DNA from 2 places in the Ethanoligenens harbinense YUAN-3 genome. Region 2 is predicted to be linked to the other one. Evidence: predicted binding sites of a transcription regulator. Region 2 holds the regulator's gene; the other holds the start of a gene.
The links. The regulator NrdR, encoded in region 2, represses ribonucleotide reductase genes. The targets are predictions, from matches to a motif close to CACNANATNTNGTG.

Region 1 (7,563 bases), 190 kb from region 2:
GGGGACTGGCTGCTGACGGTGCTGGAAAACCGCCTGATCGCAGGTGCGTCCCAGCGCATCGTGGGGCGGCTGCGCAGTGTGCTGTTCGACCGTATTCAGGCGCTGCCTATCGCCTTTTTCGACGTGCACACCCATGGCGATCTGATGTCCCGCTTTACCAATGATGTGGATAATATCAGCACCACCATCTCGCAGTCCACCGTGTCATTGCTGGCGGATGTTACCGGCATCGTCGGGGCGTTTGGGCTCATGCTGGCGCTGAACGTGCCGCTCACGGCGGCCGCGCTCGTTACGGTGCCGCTGGTATTCCTGCTTTCCAAGACCGTCACGACCCACACTGCCAAATTGTTTTCGGCGCAGCAGGCGGCGCTGGGGCGGCTGGGCGGCCATGTGGAGGAGAGTATTTCCGGGCTGTCGGTGGTCAAGGCGTTCGGACGCGAAAAGCAGGTGGTGGAGGAATTCAACGCCGCCAACAATGCCCTGTTGGATGTTTCCATCCAGGCACAGATCTGGTCGGGCTACATGATGCCCATCATGAATGTCATCGGCAACCTGGGGTTCGCCGCCGTGGCGGGTGTAGGCGGCATTCTGGCGGTGCGCGGAATGGTCACGGTGGGGGTCATTGCCAGTTTCCTGAGCTATTCGCGCCAGTTCACCCGCCCGCTCAATGATGTGGCCAATACCTATAATTCCCTTCAGACGGCGGTGGCGGGCGCGGAGCGCATCTTTGAGGTGTTGGACACGCCTGCCGAACCGGGCGATCCGCCGGACGCCGTGGAACTTTCGCATCCGCGCGGTGAGATCGCGTTCGAAGACGTATCGTTCGGCTACCGGCCGGACGTGCAGGTGCTTTCCCATGTCAGCTTCCGGGCGGAAGCGGGCAGCGTGGTGGCGCTGGTGGGTCCCACCGGCGCGGGCAAGACGACCGTCATCAGCCTGCTCAATCGATTTTATGACGTGACGGGCGGACGTATCTTGTTTGACGGGGTGGATGTGCGGCAATACACTCGTGCCAGCCTGCGCCGCGCATTTGGCATTGTGCTGCAAGATACCAGTCTGATGCCCGGCACCGTCGCCGAGAACATCCGCTACGGCCGGCCGGACGCCACCGACGCAGAGGTGCGCGCCGCGGCGGAAACCGCGGGGGCGGACCATTTTATCTCCCGCATGTGGGACGGCTATGACACCGTTATTGGTGAGCAGTCGCTCAGCCAGGGGCAGCGGCAGTTGCTCACCATTGCGCGCGCCGTGTTGGCCGACCCGCCTGTGCTCATCCTCGACGAAGCAACCTCCAATGTGGATACCCGCACCGAAAAACGCATTCAGGAGGCAATGGTGCGGCTTATGCGCGGGCGCACCTGTTTTCTCATTGCGCACCGTCTATCCACCATTCGGGACGCCAATCAAATTCTTGTAGTGTCCGGCGGGCGGATCGCCGAGCAGGGCACACACAAGGGACTGCTCGCCCAAGACGGCCTGTATGCAAGGCTCTGGAACAGCCAGACGACTTTTGGATAAGAACGGAATCAGCGCGGCTAAAAAAGGCCCGGAAGGACCGGCACGCCATCCGGGCGGCCGAACCTGCCGATCAGGAGATGTAAAGCGCCAGGCTTTTACAGATGTAAGAGCCCGGCGCGTGCGGTTGTGCATGTTTTTTGTCCGTCACGGCAAAAAGTGCACCGTAAAATGCCGTCGAACAGGCAAACGATTTGTAGAAAATTTGTTCAATTTTCCGAACAGTATTCTTTCATATAGGCTTCCATCCGCGCTTTCATTGCGTTGTCGATGACGATGCGACCGTCGATTTCGGTGTTGTGGAGGGCCGCGAGCACTTCCCGCACCGTGACGAGCGGATAGGTACGGATGCCGAAGTCTTCATACAATTCCTCGATGGCGGTCTTGCCGTGCACGCCTTTTTCCATTCGGTCCACCGAGACGATCAGCCCTGCAATGGTGATATCCGCAGCCTTTTGCAGCAGCGGCAGTGTTTCGCGCACCGAGGTGCCCGCCGTGACCACATCTTCGGTGATGGCCACGCAGTCGCCGTCCTTCAGCCGGCACCCTACCATGTTGCCGCCTTCGCCGTGGTCTTTGGCTTCCTTGCGGTTGAAGCAGTAGCCCACGTCCTCGCCGTAGAGCGTATGCAGGGCCACTGCGGTGGCGGTGGCGAGCGGGATGCCTTTATAGGCCGGGCCAAACAGCGCGTCCACCTTGCCGATGCGCTCGTGGATGCAACGCGCGTAGGTTTCGCCCAGCTTGGCCGCCTGCGCGCCGGTACCATAGTTGCCGGTGTTGACGAAATAGGGGGTCTTGCGTCCGCTTTTGGTTACAAAATCCCCAAATGTGAGGACGCCTGCCCGCACCATAAAGGTGATGAAATCCCGTTTGCTCTGCTCGATCTCGCTCATAGGTCCTGTTCCTTTCCCATCCGGACTCCCGGCCCGCGCCATTTCGCCGCGTTGGCGGGTCGTTCCGGTTTTCCTCCGGTTTCGTGAAAGCGCCTGTACAAATGCCGTCGGAAAATGAAATAATAATACGAAAAATACCAAAAGTATAATATTGCTGCGCGATGCACACGAAAATCGGCGCTTTGCTTGCACATATATCTTCAGTATACCACACTTTCCACCCGTCCGTACAGGAGATGGGACAGGCTGTGGTCGTTTTTTGTAGGAAGCGCGAAATCTTTCCCACTCCCTTGCAAAATGGTATTCGGTTGGGTATAATAAACACATCATGCTGGATGTAAAAGCAGCAGGCATACTATATATAGTGTTAAAGGAGAGACGCGGATGATTACCCGGATCAGAAAACGTGACGGACGCGAGGCCCCGTTCAATATGGAAAAGATTGCGAATGCCATCTATAAAGCCGCCAGAGCCAACGGCGGCCACGATTATGACATGGCAGTGGCTCTTGCCGAAAAGGTGACGGAGGAGATCCAGCGCCGTTCCGGGGACAGCATTCCCACCGTGGAGGGCATACAGGATATTGTGGAGCACGTGCTCATTGAGACCGGGCATGCCCGTACCGCGAAAGCGTATATCCTTTACAGGGCCAACCGCACCCGCGTGCGGGACATGAACACCCGTCTGATGAAGATCTATGAGGAGCTCACCTTCAAATCCTCGCTGGACAACGACCTTAAGCGCGAAAACGCCAACATTGACGGCGATACCGCCATGGGCACTATGCTCAAATACGGTTCCGAGGGCGCCAAGCAGTTTTATGATATGTTCGTGCTCAAGCCTGAACACGCCAAAGCCCACCGTGAAGGCGACATTCACATTCATGACCTTGATTTTCTGACGCTGACCACCACCTGCTGCCAGATCGACCTGGTCAAGCTGTTTGAAAACGGTTTCTGCACCGGGCATGGCTTCCTGCGCGAGCCCAACGACATCAACAGCTACACGGCGCTGGCTTGTATTGCCATCCAGTCCAACCAGAACGACCAACACGGCGGCCAGAGTGTCCCGAATTTCGATTATGCCATGGCCATCGGCGTGCGCAAGACCTATGCGAGACGCTACCGGCAGAACATGGCCCGTGCGCTGGAACTGATTGCGGAGGACGCAAACGCGGAGAAGACCGTCGCAGCCGTGGCGGCGCTTTTGGACGAGCAGGGGATTCTGCCGGTGCTGGCTAACAACAACGCCTACCAGACCCGCGAGTCGGCGCTGCTGCAAAAAACCTATGCGGAAGACATCGTGCGGCGCGCGCAGGCATTTACCCTCAGGCGCGCCTATGAGGAAACCGACCGTGCAACCTACCAGGCCATGGAGGCGTTCATTCACAACCTCAACACCATGCACAGCCGCGCGGGCGCGCAGATCCCGTTTTCCTCCATCAATTACGGTATGGATACCACGCCCGAGGGCCGCATGGCCGTGCGCAATGTGCTGCTGGCCACCGAGGCGGGTCTGGGCAACGGCGAAACCCCCATTTTTCCCATCCAGATCTTCCGCGTGAAGGAAGGCGTGAGCTACGAGCAGGGCGACCCGAACTACGACCTGTTCCGGCTGGCCTGCCGCGTGAGCGCCAAACGCATGTTCCCGAACTTTTCGTTTATCGACGCGCCGTTTAACTTGCAGTATTATAAGGAAGGACATCCCGAAACCGAGATGGCCTATATGGGCTGCCGCACGCGCGTGGGTGGCAATTATGTGGACCCCACGCATGAGATCATCAACAGTCGCGGCAATCTGAGTTTCACCTCGGTCAATCTGCCGCGCATTGCCCTGCGCAGTCACGGTGATGTGGATGCCTTTTTCGAAGAGCTCGACCGTAAGATCGAGCTGGTGATCGACCAACTGCTCGACCGTTTTGAGATTCAGGGGCGGAAAAAGGTGCGGAATTTCCCGTTCCTGATGGGCCAGGGCATCTGGCTGGGCTCGGAGAAACTTGGGCCGGACGACGAAGTGCGTGAAGTGCTCAAGCACGGTACGCTCACGCTCGGTTTCATTGGGTTGGCGGAGTGCCTCAAGGCGCTGATCGGCGAGCACCACGGTGAATCGGAGCGCGCGCAGAATCTGGGGCTGGAGATCGTGGGGCACATGCGCAAACGGATGGATGAGGCCACCGTGCGTCACAATCTGAATTTTTCGCTCATCGCCACCCCGGCGGAGGGCCTGTCCGGTCGTTTCGTGCGGATGGATAAAGAGCGCTTCGGCATCATCGAGGGCGTTACCGACCGCGACTATTACACCAACTCGTTCCATGTGCCGGTCTATTATCCCATCAGCGCGTTCCAGAAGATCCAGTTGGAAGGACCGTACCATGAACTGACCAACGGCGGCCACATTACATATATTGAACTGGACGGCGACCCCACCAAGAATCTGGACGCGTTTGAGGCTGTGGTGCGCTGCATGAAAGAAAACAACATCGGATACGGCGCCATCAATCACCCGGTGGACCGTGACCCGGTCTGCGGCTTTACGGGCATCATCGGTGATCGCTGCCCCAAATGCGGACGCGCGGAGGATGACGAGCATCCGTTTGAGCGTATCCGCCGCATCACCGGGTATCTGGTGGGCACGCTCGACCGTTTCAACAACGCCAAGCGCGCCGAGGAACACGACCGTGTGAAGCATCTCGACTGCAATGAAAAAGTGCGGCAGATGGAGAATCTTTGAGCGCGCCGCTGCGTCTGGCGGGGGTAGTCCGGGAGTCCATCGTAGACGGGCCGGGCATCCGGTTCGTGGTATTTGCGCAAGGCTGCCCGCACCACTGCGCCGGCTGCCAGAACGCTCAGACCTGGCCGTTTGCGGGCGGGCATGAGACGCCGCCTGAAAAGGTGCTGGCCGCCATGCGGGAAAACCCGCTGCTCGCGGGCCTGACCCTGAGTGGCGGCGAACCGTTCTGCCAGTGCGATGCAATGGAGGAACTGGCGGAACAAGCCAAAGATGCGGGCTACTCCGTCTGGGCGTATACGGGGTACACTTGGGAAGAGCTGGCGGCGCGCAGCGTGGCCGAGCCGGATGTGCTGCACCTGCTCCGCGTGCTGGACGTCCTGGTGGACGGTCGGTTTGAACAGGATAAAATGAGTTACGATCTGCTGTATAAAGGGTCCGCCAACCAGCGCCTGCTGGATGTGCCCATGTCACTGCAAAGCGGTGCCCCAATGCCGAAACGACTGGATGAACCCCGTTAGGATAACAAACAAAAAGCCGCACGGCAAAGCCTGTGCGGCTTTTTGTTTGGCGAGCGACACCGAGAACTCAGGCTTCCGCATTGATCACGCGTGGAATTTCCTGTGATTTGCAAACGCGCACACAGCCCAGTTCTCCGGCAAGCACATCGCAGATCTGCCGTGTTTGCGTATCCATATCGTCGTCGATCAGAATGATGACAGGCACGTTTCTGGCACATTGCTCGCGTGCGGCAAAAGCCAGCGCACGCACGATGTATTCCACGCCCTCATCCCTGCCATGCACCCGCACCACATAAGTTACGCGGTCTTCGGGAGGCGTCAGCAAATACCGCAGGCCGCAGCGGAACACCTCGGTGATGCCAATCACGGTGAAAAACGCAATCGTAATGCCGGCAATCAGTTGGAACATATCCACCACCCCTTTTTTCCAGTCTATGATAGGAATGTGCCGGTGGTGAAATCGACTGAAAGACCCCGCAAAAATGCAGGATAACTTTGTGCATCTTTTGTAAATCAATTGAGTTGGACGAACATAGAACTGGCAAAATCCGCATAAAGCAAAGGCCGCTGCCCGTATAGGCAGCGGCCTTTGCTTTATCGTCACGCTTGATTAGAAAGCGGCCTTTCGCAGGGTTTCAGCTAGATCGGTCTTTTCAAACGAAACACCCAGATCTTCGCGGCCCATATGGCCATAAGCGGCCAGATTCCGGAAGATAGGCTTGCGCAGGTCCAGTTTTTGGATGATGGCAGCCGGGCGCAGGTCGAAATGTTCTTTGACCAGTTCCTGGATACGGGCTTCGGGAATCTTATGTGTGTGGAAAGTATCCACCAGGATGGAGACCGGGTTGGCCACGCCGATGGCATAGGCGATCTCCACTTCACATTTGTCGGCCAGGCCGGCGGCTACGATATTTTTTGCAACATAGCGTGCGGCATATGCGCCGGAACGATCCACCTTCGTCGGATCTTTGCCGGAAAAAGCGCCGCCGCCGTGACGGGCGTAGCCGCCATAGGTGTCCACAATGATCTTGCGCCCGGTCAGGCCGGTGTCGCCCGCAGGTCCGCCGACCACGAAACGGCCGGTGGGGTTGATGAAATACCGTGTCTGGTCATCCAGCAGGTTTTCAGGGATAACGGCGTTGATGACTTTGGAGAGGATGTCCTGGTGAATCTGCTCGGTGGTAACGTCCGGGTTGTGCTGCGCGGACACGACGACGGTGTCCACCCGCACCGGTTTGTCGCCGTCATATTCCACGGTGACCTGGGTTTTGCCGTCCGGCCGCAGATAGGAGAGTTCGCCGTTTTTGCGTACTTCGGTGAGCCTGCGTGCCAGCCGGTGAGCCAGAGAGATGGGCAGCGGCATCAGTTCCGGAGTCTCGTTGCAGGCATACCCGAACATCATGCCCTGGTCGCCTGCGCCAATGTCTGCAATCTCATTTTTTCCGCCGCGTGTTTCCAAAGACACGTTCACACCTGCGGCAATGTCGGGAGACTGCTCATCAATGGCGGTCAGCACCGAGCAGTTTTCGCAGTCCAGGCCAAATTTGGCACGGGTGTAGCCAATATCACGAATGGTGTTGCGTACCACTTTGGGGATGTCTACATAGCAGTTGGTGCTGATTTCGCCCGCCACCAGCACCAGGCCGGTGGTCGCGAACGTTTCACACGCCACACGCGCCACAGGGTCCTGTGCGATGATTGCGTCAAGGATCGCATCGGAAATCTGGTCGCAGAGTTTATCCGGATGCCCTTCCGTAACGGATTCGGATGTGAAATAACTTTTGGTCGCCATTGGTTTTCCTCCTTGTTGGCCCATCTTGACACAAAAACCCTCCGGCCAATAACCGGAGGGCGATTGCTAACAAACTCCTCATCTGCACGGTTATCCACTCCGCAGGAATTGGCAC
Region 2 (7,563 bases):
CCGATGCGGTAGAGCGTCATCTTGATGGAGACGACCCGGGGATCTTCCGATGCCTGGCGAATGAGCTCCACCAGCGGACGCATGCTCTCAAACGGATAGGAGAGCAGAATGTCCCGCTGGAGCACCTGCGGGATCATGGGCGCCGCGCGGTCCACCCCCGCCGGCCACTGGGGGCGCAGCGGCGAAAACATCAGTTTGCCGCGCTCCTCGGCGCCGATCTGTTCCTCCAGCACGCCGACGAACGCAAAATCCAGCGGCGCGGAGGAAAGGAAGCACTGGCTGCGCTGCAGCTCCAGTTTGGAAAGGAAAAACGCCAGCAACTCGTCATCCCCCGCCCGGTCGGTTTCCAGCCGCACCGGGGAGAGTTTGTTCCGCTTTTTGATGATCTCCTGCATATAGTTGCGGTAATCCACATCCTCGTCGAGCACGCCTTCCTCGGAGTCGATATCGGCGTTGCGGGTCACACGGAAGATCGCCTTGGCCTCCACCTCATAGACCCCGAACACCGTATCCGCAAAGCGCAGCAGAATATCCTCGGCCAGCAGGAACTTGCTGGTCTCGGGGATGAAGTACACCCGGTCGATCTCCCGTGTGAGGGGGATGATGCCGAACAGTTTGCCTGCCTTGCATTTGAGCCGCACGCCGATATAAATGACCTTGTTTTCCAGATGCGGGAACGGATGGTGCGCGTCGATAATCTGCGGGCTGAGCAGCGGGAGCATCTCTGTTTCAAAATAGGTGCGCACCACGCGCTTTTCTCCGCCGTCCAGCCCTTTATAGGAAACATGCGAAAACACGCCGATATCGCGCAATATGTCCGCATATGCTTTGTCTCTGCGGGGATACATCTGCTGCACGGCGGTATTCACCGCGGCGATCTGCTCCTCGGGCAGCATGCCGGTTTTGGTGTCGGCATTGTTACCGCCGAGCAGGGACTGGTCAAGCAGGCTGCCCACGCGCACCATGTAAAACTCGTCGAGGTTGGAAGAAAAGATCGACAAAAAGCGCAGCCGCTCATACAGCGGCACCGATGTGTCGCACGCTTCCTCCAGGACGCGCTCATTGAATTTGAGCCAGGAAAGTTCGCGGTTTATATACAACGCGGACATTTGTTCACCTCATCGTTCATCTGTCATTAAGCATAACGGTCTTGAGATAGCCTTCCCTCACGCCGCTGCGGCTGAGGGATACGGTGGCGGCGCCGGCATAGCCCACCAGACGGGCGAGGGCGGCCATACCGGGCAGGATGGTGTGTATGCGGTCGGGCTCCACCCGCAGGATGCGCCGCACCCCCACCTTGTGGTGAGACAGCACCCATTTCATCAGCGCGGCGATATCCTGCGCATCGAACATATAGCCCTGCAGCGCTTCCCCCGCGCGCCCGTATACATCCTGGTGCAGCCGGGCGATTGCGCGACCCGTGCCGCCGATCAGGCAGACATGCCCGCCCACCGACTTGAGCCAGTCCACACATTCGAGCTGGTGCTCTGCAAACTCCTTGATCTTGCGCAATTCCCCGGCGCCGGGAATAATTTTTTTCACGAACCGCTTATAAAGCGAAAGGCTGCCGTACGGCAGGCTGATACAGTTGTCGATATGCCCGTCGGCAAAGCGCACGATCTCGGTGCTGCCGCCGCCCATATCCACGACCAGACCTTTCTCCACCTCCGGTGGGATATACGCGCCCGCGAAATCCAGCCGGGCCTCTTCCTCGCCGCTGATGATGTCCACATCGATCCCCACCTGCTCTTTCACGCGCCGCACCACGTCTTCGGCGTTTTTCACGGCGCGCAGGCCGGCGGTGGCGAAACAGTTGAAACGCTCCACCCGCACGGCGACCGCCGTTTCGCGGAAGGCGCGCAGACCGTTCACCACGCGGAGGATCCCTTCTTCGCTGATCTCCCCCTTTTCCATATAGCCGATCATTCCCACCACTTCTTTGGCGCTGACGATATGCTGCAACTGCCCTTCTTTTTCGTCATAGACCTCCATGCGCATGGTATTGGAACCCAGATCCACGACCGCTCTTCTCATGCTTTCCTTTCGCCGTCCATTCTTCCCCTGCCGTGCACTCCGCCCGGCTTTCTTCATTTAAACATCTCTATACAAGTCTATTGTAGCATGTCCTCCCCGTAGTTTCAACGCAGGAAACAGAATGTGCATAACATCCTGCCCGGCCGCACATGATAAACGCAGCAACCGCCGCCCGCGGGCGGCCTCACGCTCGATGCGCATCAAGGAGGTTGCCCCATGGGAATCGCGTTTATCCGTACGCTCATTCTATACGCCGTCGTCATCGCCGCCGTGCGGGTGATGGGCAAGCGGCAGATCGGGGAGCTCCAGCCGTCGGAACTGGTGGTGGCCATTCTCATATCCGACCTTGCCTCAGTGCCCATGCAGCAGACCGGCACGCCCCTCACCAGCGGAATCGTACCGATTCTAACGCTCATCTCCTGCGAAGTGGCGCTTTCCGGGCTGACGCTGCTCAGCTCCCGCCTGCGGCGCGTCGTTACCGGCCGGCCGAGCATCCTCATCCAGAACGGCCAGATCAACCAGTCGGAAATGCGGCGCCTGCGCTTTACCGTGGACGACCTGATGGAAGAACTCCGCCTTTGCGGTTATATGAACGTGACCGACGTGGCGGTTGCCGTGCTGGAAACCAACGGCAAGCTCAGCGTGTTTCCCTCCTGCGCCAAGGCGCCTGTCACAGCCGAAATGCTGCATGTGCAGTGCCCGCCGGACGGCGGCCTGCCCACCACCCTCATCTGCGACGGCAAGCTGTTTCCCGAATCGCTGCGCGCCGCCGGAAAAAACAGGGACTGGCTGGAGGCCATCCTTTCCACGCAGGGAGTAACGGTGGAAGGTGTGTTTCTGATGACGGTGGACAACCTGGATAAAACCATCATCATCAAAAAGGACGGCGGCGCGCTTTCGAGCGCACGCGCCGCCGGATAAAACCGCAAAGGGAGGTGGACCGCCGTGAACAAACTGAAGGTTGTTGCGATCATCCTGATTCTGGTCATCGCCGTGATTGCCGCCGGCCAATATTATCTGGCCGTGAGCACCCATTCCATGGTGAACGCCGTGGAAACCGCGCAGGCCGCATACCACCGGAACGGCGATTCGCCCGATACCCAGAAAAAGATGCGGCAGTTTTTCTCCCTGTGGCAGAAAAACAGCCGCATCCTTCCCATGATGATCGACCACCGCGAAATCGATATCGTGAACACCTCGGTCGCCAAACTTCCCGCTTATCTGGAAAACAACGAAACCTCAGAATTTGATGCCGAATGCGATATTTTGAAAATGCAACTGGCACATTTGTGGTATGTTGAAAAAATTAACTGGGAAAACATTCTTTAAACACAGCCTATGCCGCCCGCGAAATGCGGACGGCCTTTGTTTTGTCTGCTTTGGTAAAAAGTGATCAAAAAGGAACCGATCACATTTTTCCGCGTGGGGTGTGAAGCAGGACGGCGCGCAAGACGTTTGGGGGATTCATGATGCAGACAGAACGGAAACGGGCCTATTGTCGGCTGTCCAACAGTCTGTTAAGTTCTTCCAAAAATGTGTTGATATCACGAAACTGGCGGTAAACCGAAGCAAACCGCACATACGCAACTTCATCAATCTCTTTGAGTTTTTCCATTGCGAGTTCGCCCACCCGTTTGGATGTGACTTCCCGTTCCAGCGAGCTTTGCAGAGTATTTTCGATCTCATCCGTTGCTTTTTCCAGAACACCGAGCGGCACCGGGCGTTTCTCACACGCGCGCAGCATACCGCCCAACAGTTTGTGACGGTCGAACGCCTGTCTGGAGTTGTCTTTTTTGATGACGACCAGCGGCAGGCTTTCCACCATTTCGTAAGTGGTGAACCGCTTTTGGCAACGCATGCATTCGCGCCGCCTACGGATACGCCCCCCCTCGTCAATGGGCCTGGAATCCACCACTTTACTTTCAAGGTATCCGCAATAAGGGCACTTCATGTTGTTTCCTCCGTCAAGGGCAGAAATCCGAGCCACGCACCGATCCCGCCGGTATCGGCTTCAGGCGGTTCCGCACCCCCGACCGTGAAAACACATACCGTGCCTACCGATCCGCTAGGTAGTCCTCAACCACGTCGCGCAGTGAAACCGGCGTTACGGTGTGTGCTGCGAGGAGGTGCAACAGGTCCTCTGCCTGTTTTTGAGAGAAACAGATATCATTCACCTGATCTGAATACGACGCACCCTGCTCCCCCGTAAAAGAGACCGACACGCCATACGTCTGGACGGGAGCGATCTCGCAATTGCAGCTTGTTACATAGTACCGAGCTACCCCAACGCATCTCTCCCCTTCCCGTACCTCCGCGGTCGCTGTTGGTTGCTTCATCTGTATTTCCCCCAAATAGACGCGATATTCTTGCGATTACAACAACCGCATTCGGGTTGCCGTCCAAGAATATTATACTTGCTGGACAATACGGATGAAAGCGTGCTTTATGTACGAGACTCAGAAATATTGCATAAATCTTACAAGAATTTTTTGGGCATTCGCACAAATAATTTCCATATAACGGATATTCTATGGGGAAATCGGTCGTTTTGTGTCGATTTCAAAAAACATTCAACTTTTACAAAATCGCGTTCGGTCTATTTTCACTGCAAAATCAGATATGGCAAAAAATTTACTCCGAGGAAAATATGCGGGTCGCAAGCGAAAGCGCCGTGTGCAGTTCGGCATGGTGGACAAATCCCGTGCGGTAAACTTCGATGAGCAGAGGGCCGACAAACCCCTGGAGCGCCAGCCTGCCGCGCAGCGCGGGAAGATCGACCTGCCCTGCCCCGGGAAGCAGACAGTCGCGCCCGTACGCGGCATCGCTCAGATGCACACAGGCGATCTGCCCCCCCATTGCGGCGCACATGGCCTCCACTGTTTCCCCTGTGCGCCGGACCTGTTTGACATCCAGTACAAACCGGACATCGTTCCCCAGAATACGGCGCATGGCCGCGACCTGTTCGACGCCGCCGCATTTGCAGCGCGCCACATTTTCCTGCGCCAGCACCACGCCTTCTTCTTTGGCCGCGTGCGCCAGGCGCGCGAACCGCTCGCAGTACTGCTCCATGGGCATGGGCAGGTCTTTGCGCGCGCCGTGAAATACCACCGCCTTGGCCCCGAGAAACGCCGCCACCGCGAAGGTGCGGCGGTATTGCGAGACCGAATCACTAAACCGGCTGGGATAATCTGAGAAGAACATCATCGATTCGTACGCCGCGGTATAGGGGTGGATGGAGCTGACAACCGCCCCCGCACGAGTGAGCAAAGCCTGCAGGCGGCGCAGATAGGTAATATTGTACTCACACTCGGCATTGAAAAAGATCTCGACCGTATGAGCACCCTGCTCCAGCACAAGCGCAAGGGCCTGCTCCGTTTCCATCGGATATAAACAGGCAGTAGAAATACCAACTTCCATACCGGCCTCCAGACGCTCCGCGCTCCATGCACACCACAGACTGCGCGCGGCACGGTAATAAATCCTTTTTAGCGCACATCTGCATACTCTGGCAAAACTTACGCCTTGTACGGCCATACGTAACGTGCTACTATAGTGGAAAGTTTGGTAAGAATCGTGTAAAAGCCATGCGGTGAAACCGCTCCAAAACCATGCCCGCCGTGCCGGGCGCATATCCACGCTCTTTCCCGAGGAGGAAAAACCCATGCAGTTCTTGCGTACGCTGTTCACAAATCTGCGCCAAATGGAGCCGCTCACGGTCACAATGCTGACCGACGGGTTCCGCCTTTCCTGCGGGCTTTTGGCGATGGCCATCCTGTTCACCCTGCTGCTGGGACACGTCGGCGATTATATGACGATGCTGTCCAACATCAAAGGCGCATTCTCAGCCGCTTTCGGCGTGTTCGACGCCACCGTGATCGCCAGCCTGTTAGGCGACCTCTACATCAAGGAACGCCGACGGGCATAACAGGCGCGGGCACAGCCCGCTTTTGATTCAGGCAAACCCGTGCGAAAAACATCCCGCACAGCCTGAATCCTGATCCGCCGGCCCCGCACCGCAGAGCGAGTACAGGCGGGCACAGCCCGCTTTTGATTTAGGCAAACCCGTGCGAAAAACATCTCGCACAGCCTGAATCCTGATCCGCCGGCCCCGCACCGCAGAGCGAGTACAGGCGGGCACAGCCCGCTTTTGATTTAGGCAAACCCGTGCGAAAAACATCCCGCACAGCCTGAGTCCAAAAAGGCAGTCCTACGTACAGCCTTTTTTCGGTCTGGGAAACCAGAGAAAGCATGCATAACGTACAGGTAGCAAATGAAAGCGCGGCTGCGGCCGCGCTTTCATTTTATTGGACCTGTTCAGCCTTCGACCACATCCCCGGCGCGACGCTGATCTTTCTTTTCCTGATGCTCCACCCAGCTCACCCAGAGCGGCCCGGCAATGCAAATGGTGGAATAGCAGCCGGTCACCACACCGACCATCATCGGCAGGGCAAACCCGCGAATGGAGTCAAGGTGAAAAATAATGGAAAAGACGCAGACCGTGGCAATGGCCAGAAATGTGACCAGCGTGGTATTGATCGAACGGGTGAAAGACTGATTGATACTGCGGTTGACGATATCCTTGAACTTCATGCTGCGGCCGAACAAGCCGCGGTTTTCACGGATACGGTCGTAGACCACGATGGTGTCGTTGATGGAATAGCCCAAAATCGTCAGCGCCACGGCGACGAAGCTGTCGCTGATGGGGATGCGGAAGATGGAAAAGGCCACAAACGCAATCACCAGATCGTGCAGCAGCGCGATGAGCGCCGTCAAACCGGCGGGCAGGCCGCCGATATGCCGGAAGCGTATCCAGACATACAGCACGATGAGCAGCGCCGCCAACAGCACCGCACCGATGCTCTGGAGGAAGAACTGCCGTCCCGTCTGAGGCGACACATCGTTGGACTGATACTTTTTCAGGCTGTTGGATGAGAACTGCTTGTTGAGCGCGTTATACAGCGAAGCCTGTTGCGTATTGGTGAGCGCTTTGGTGGTCTGAAGCACCAGAAGCTGCGTATGGCTGGCCGGCACCTTATCGACCTGCACGGTAAAATCGCCGCCCGCGATTGTTTTGTTGGCCAGTGTCTGCGCGGTGGAAAGGTCAAGCGTGCCGGTGTAGGAATACTGAATGATGGCGCCGCCTTTGAACTGGATATCCAGCTTGACGCCGAAAATCGCCGACACGAGGATGCCGATGACGATCAGCGAAATGGAAATCGTATAGAAGACGCGACGCTTACCGATAAAATCAATATGAAGGCCGTTGTAGACCTCGCCTTTTTCTTCCGCATCGCTGCCGGCCTGCTGATCCGGCTGCACGGAACGCCGGCCGCTGTCCATGTCCATAATGGTGGGAGCAGTGCCGTGATGGCGGCGGCCAATGTCCTGTTTGGGCTGTGCGGCAGGCTCATCCGGCACGTCGATCTGGGACTCGCGCACTTTCGGTTCGTTTTTTTTGTGACCAAACAGCGGCGTCACATTGTCTTTGCGGTGCTTGTCACTCATTTCGCAGCCCTCCCGTTATACAGA

Region 1: a site for NrdR is predicted at 2,762-2,775, ahead of ETHHA_RS12540 (anaerobic ribonucleoside triphosphate reductase). Genes of this name have one in related genera too.

The regions. Positions count from the first base shown of each region.
Region 1 is NC_014828.1:2,671,457-2,679,019, reverse strand. Features, by position in the region: gene ETHHA_RS12550 (ABC transporter ATP-binding protein) at 1-1,518, shown strand, start outside; gene pyrE (orotate phosphoribosyltransferase) at 1,725-2,408, opposite strand; gene ETHHA_RS12540 (anaerobic ribonucleoside triphosphate reductase) at 2,793-5,138, shown strand; gene nrdG (anaerobic ribonucleoside-triphosphate reductase activating protein) at 5,135-5,656, shown strand; gene ETHHA_RS12530 (hypothetical protein) at 5,724-6,065, opposite strand; gene metK (methionine adenosyltransferase) at 6,267-7,448, opposite strand; SAM riboswitch class I at 7,524-7,563, opposite strand, start outside.
Region 2 is NC_014828.1:2,863,834-2,871,396, forward strand. Features, by position in the region: gene ppk1 (polyphosphate kinase 1) at 1-1,109, opposite strand, end outside; gene ETHHA_RS13495 (Ppx/GppA phosphatase family protein) at 1,126-2,034, opposite strand; gene ETHHA_RS13500 (DUF421 domain-containing protein) at 2,251-2,955, shown strand; gene ETHHA_RS13505 (DUF4363 family protein) at 2,980-3,363, shown strand; gene nrdR (transcriptional regulator NrdR) at 3,527-3,985, opposite strand; gene ETHHA_RS16415 (DUF6514 family protein) at 4,089-4,370, opposite strand; gene ETHHA_RS13520 (sugar phosphate isomerase/epimerase family protein) at 4,666-5,451, opposite strand; gene ETHHA_RS15945 (hypothetical protein) at 5,696-5,959, shown strand; gene secF (protein translocase subunit SecF) at 6,349-7,539, opposite strand; gene ETHHA_RS13535 (preprotein translocase subunit SecD) at 7,536-7,563, opposite strand, start outside.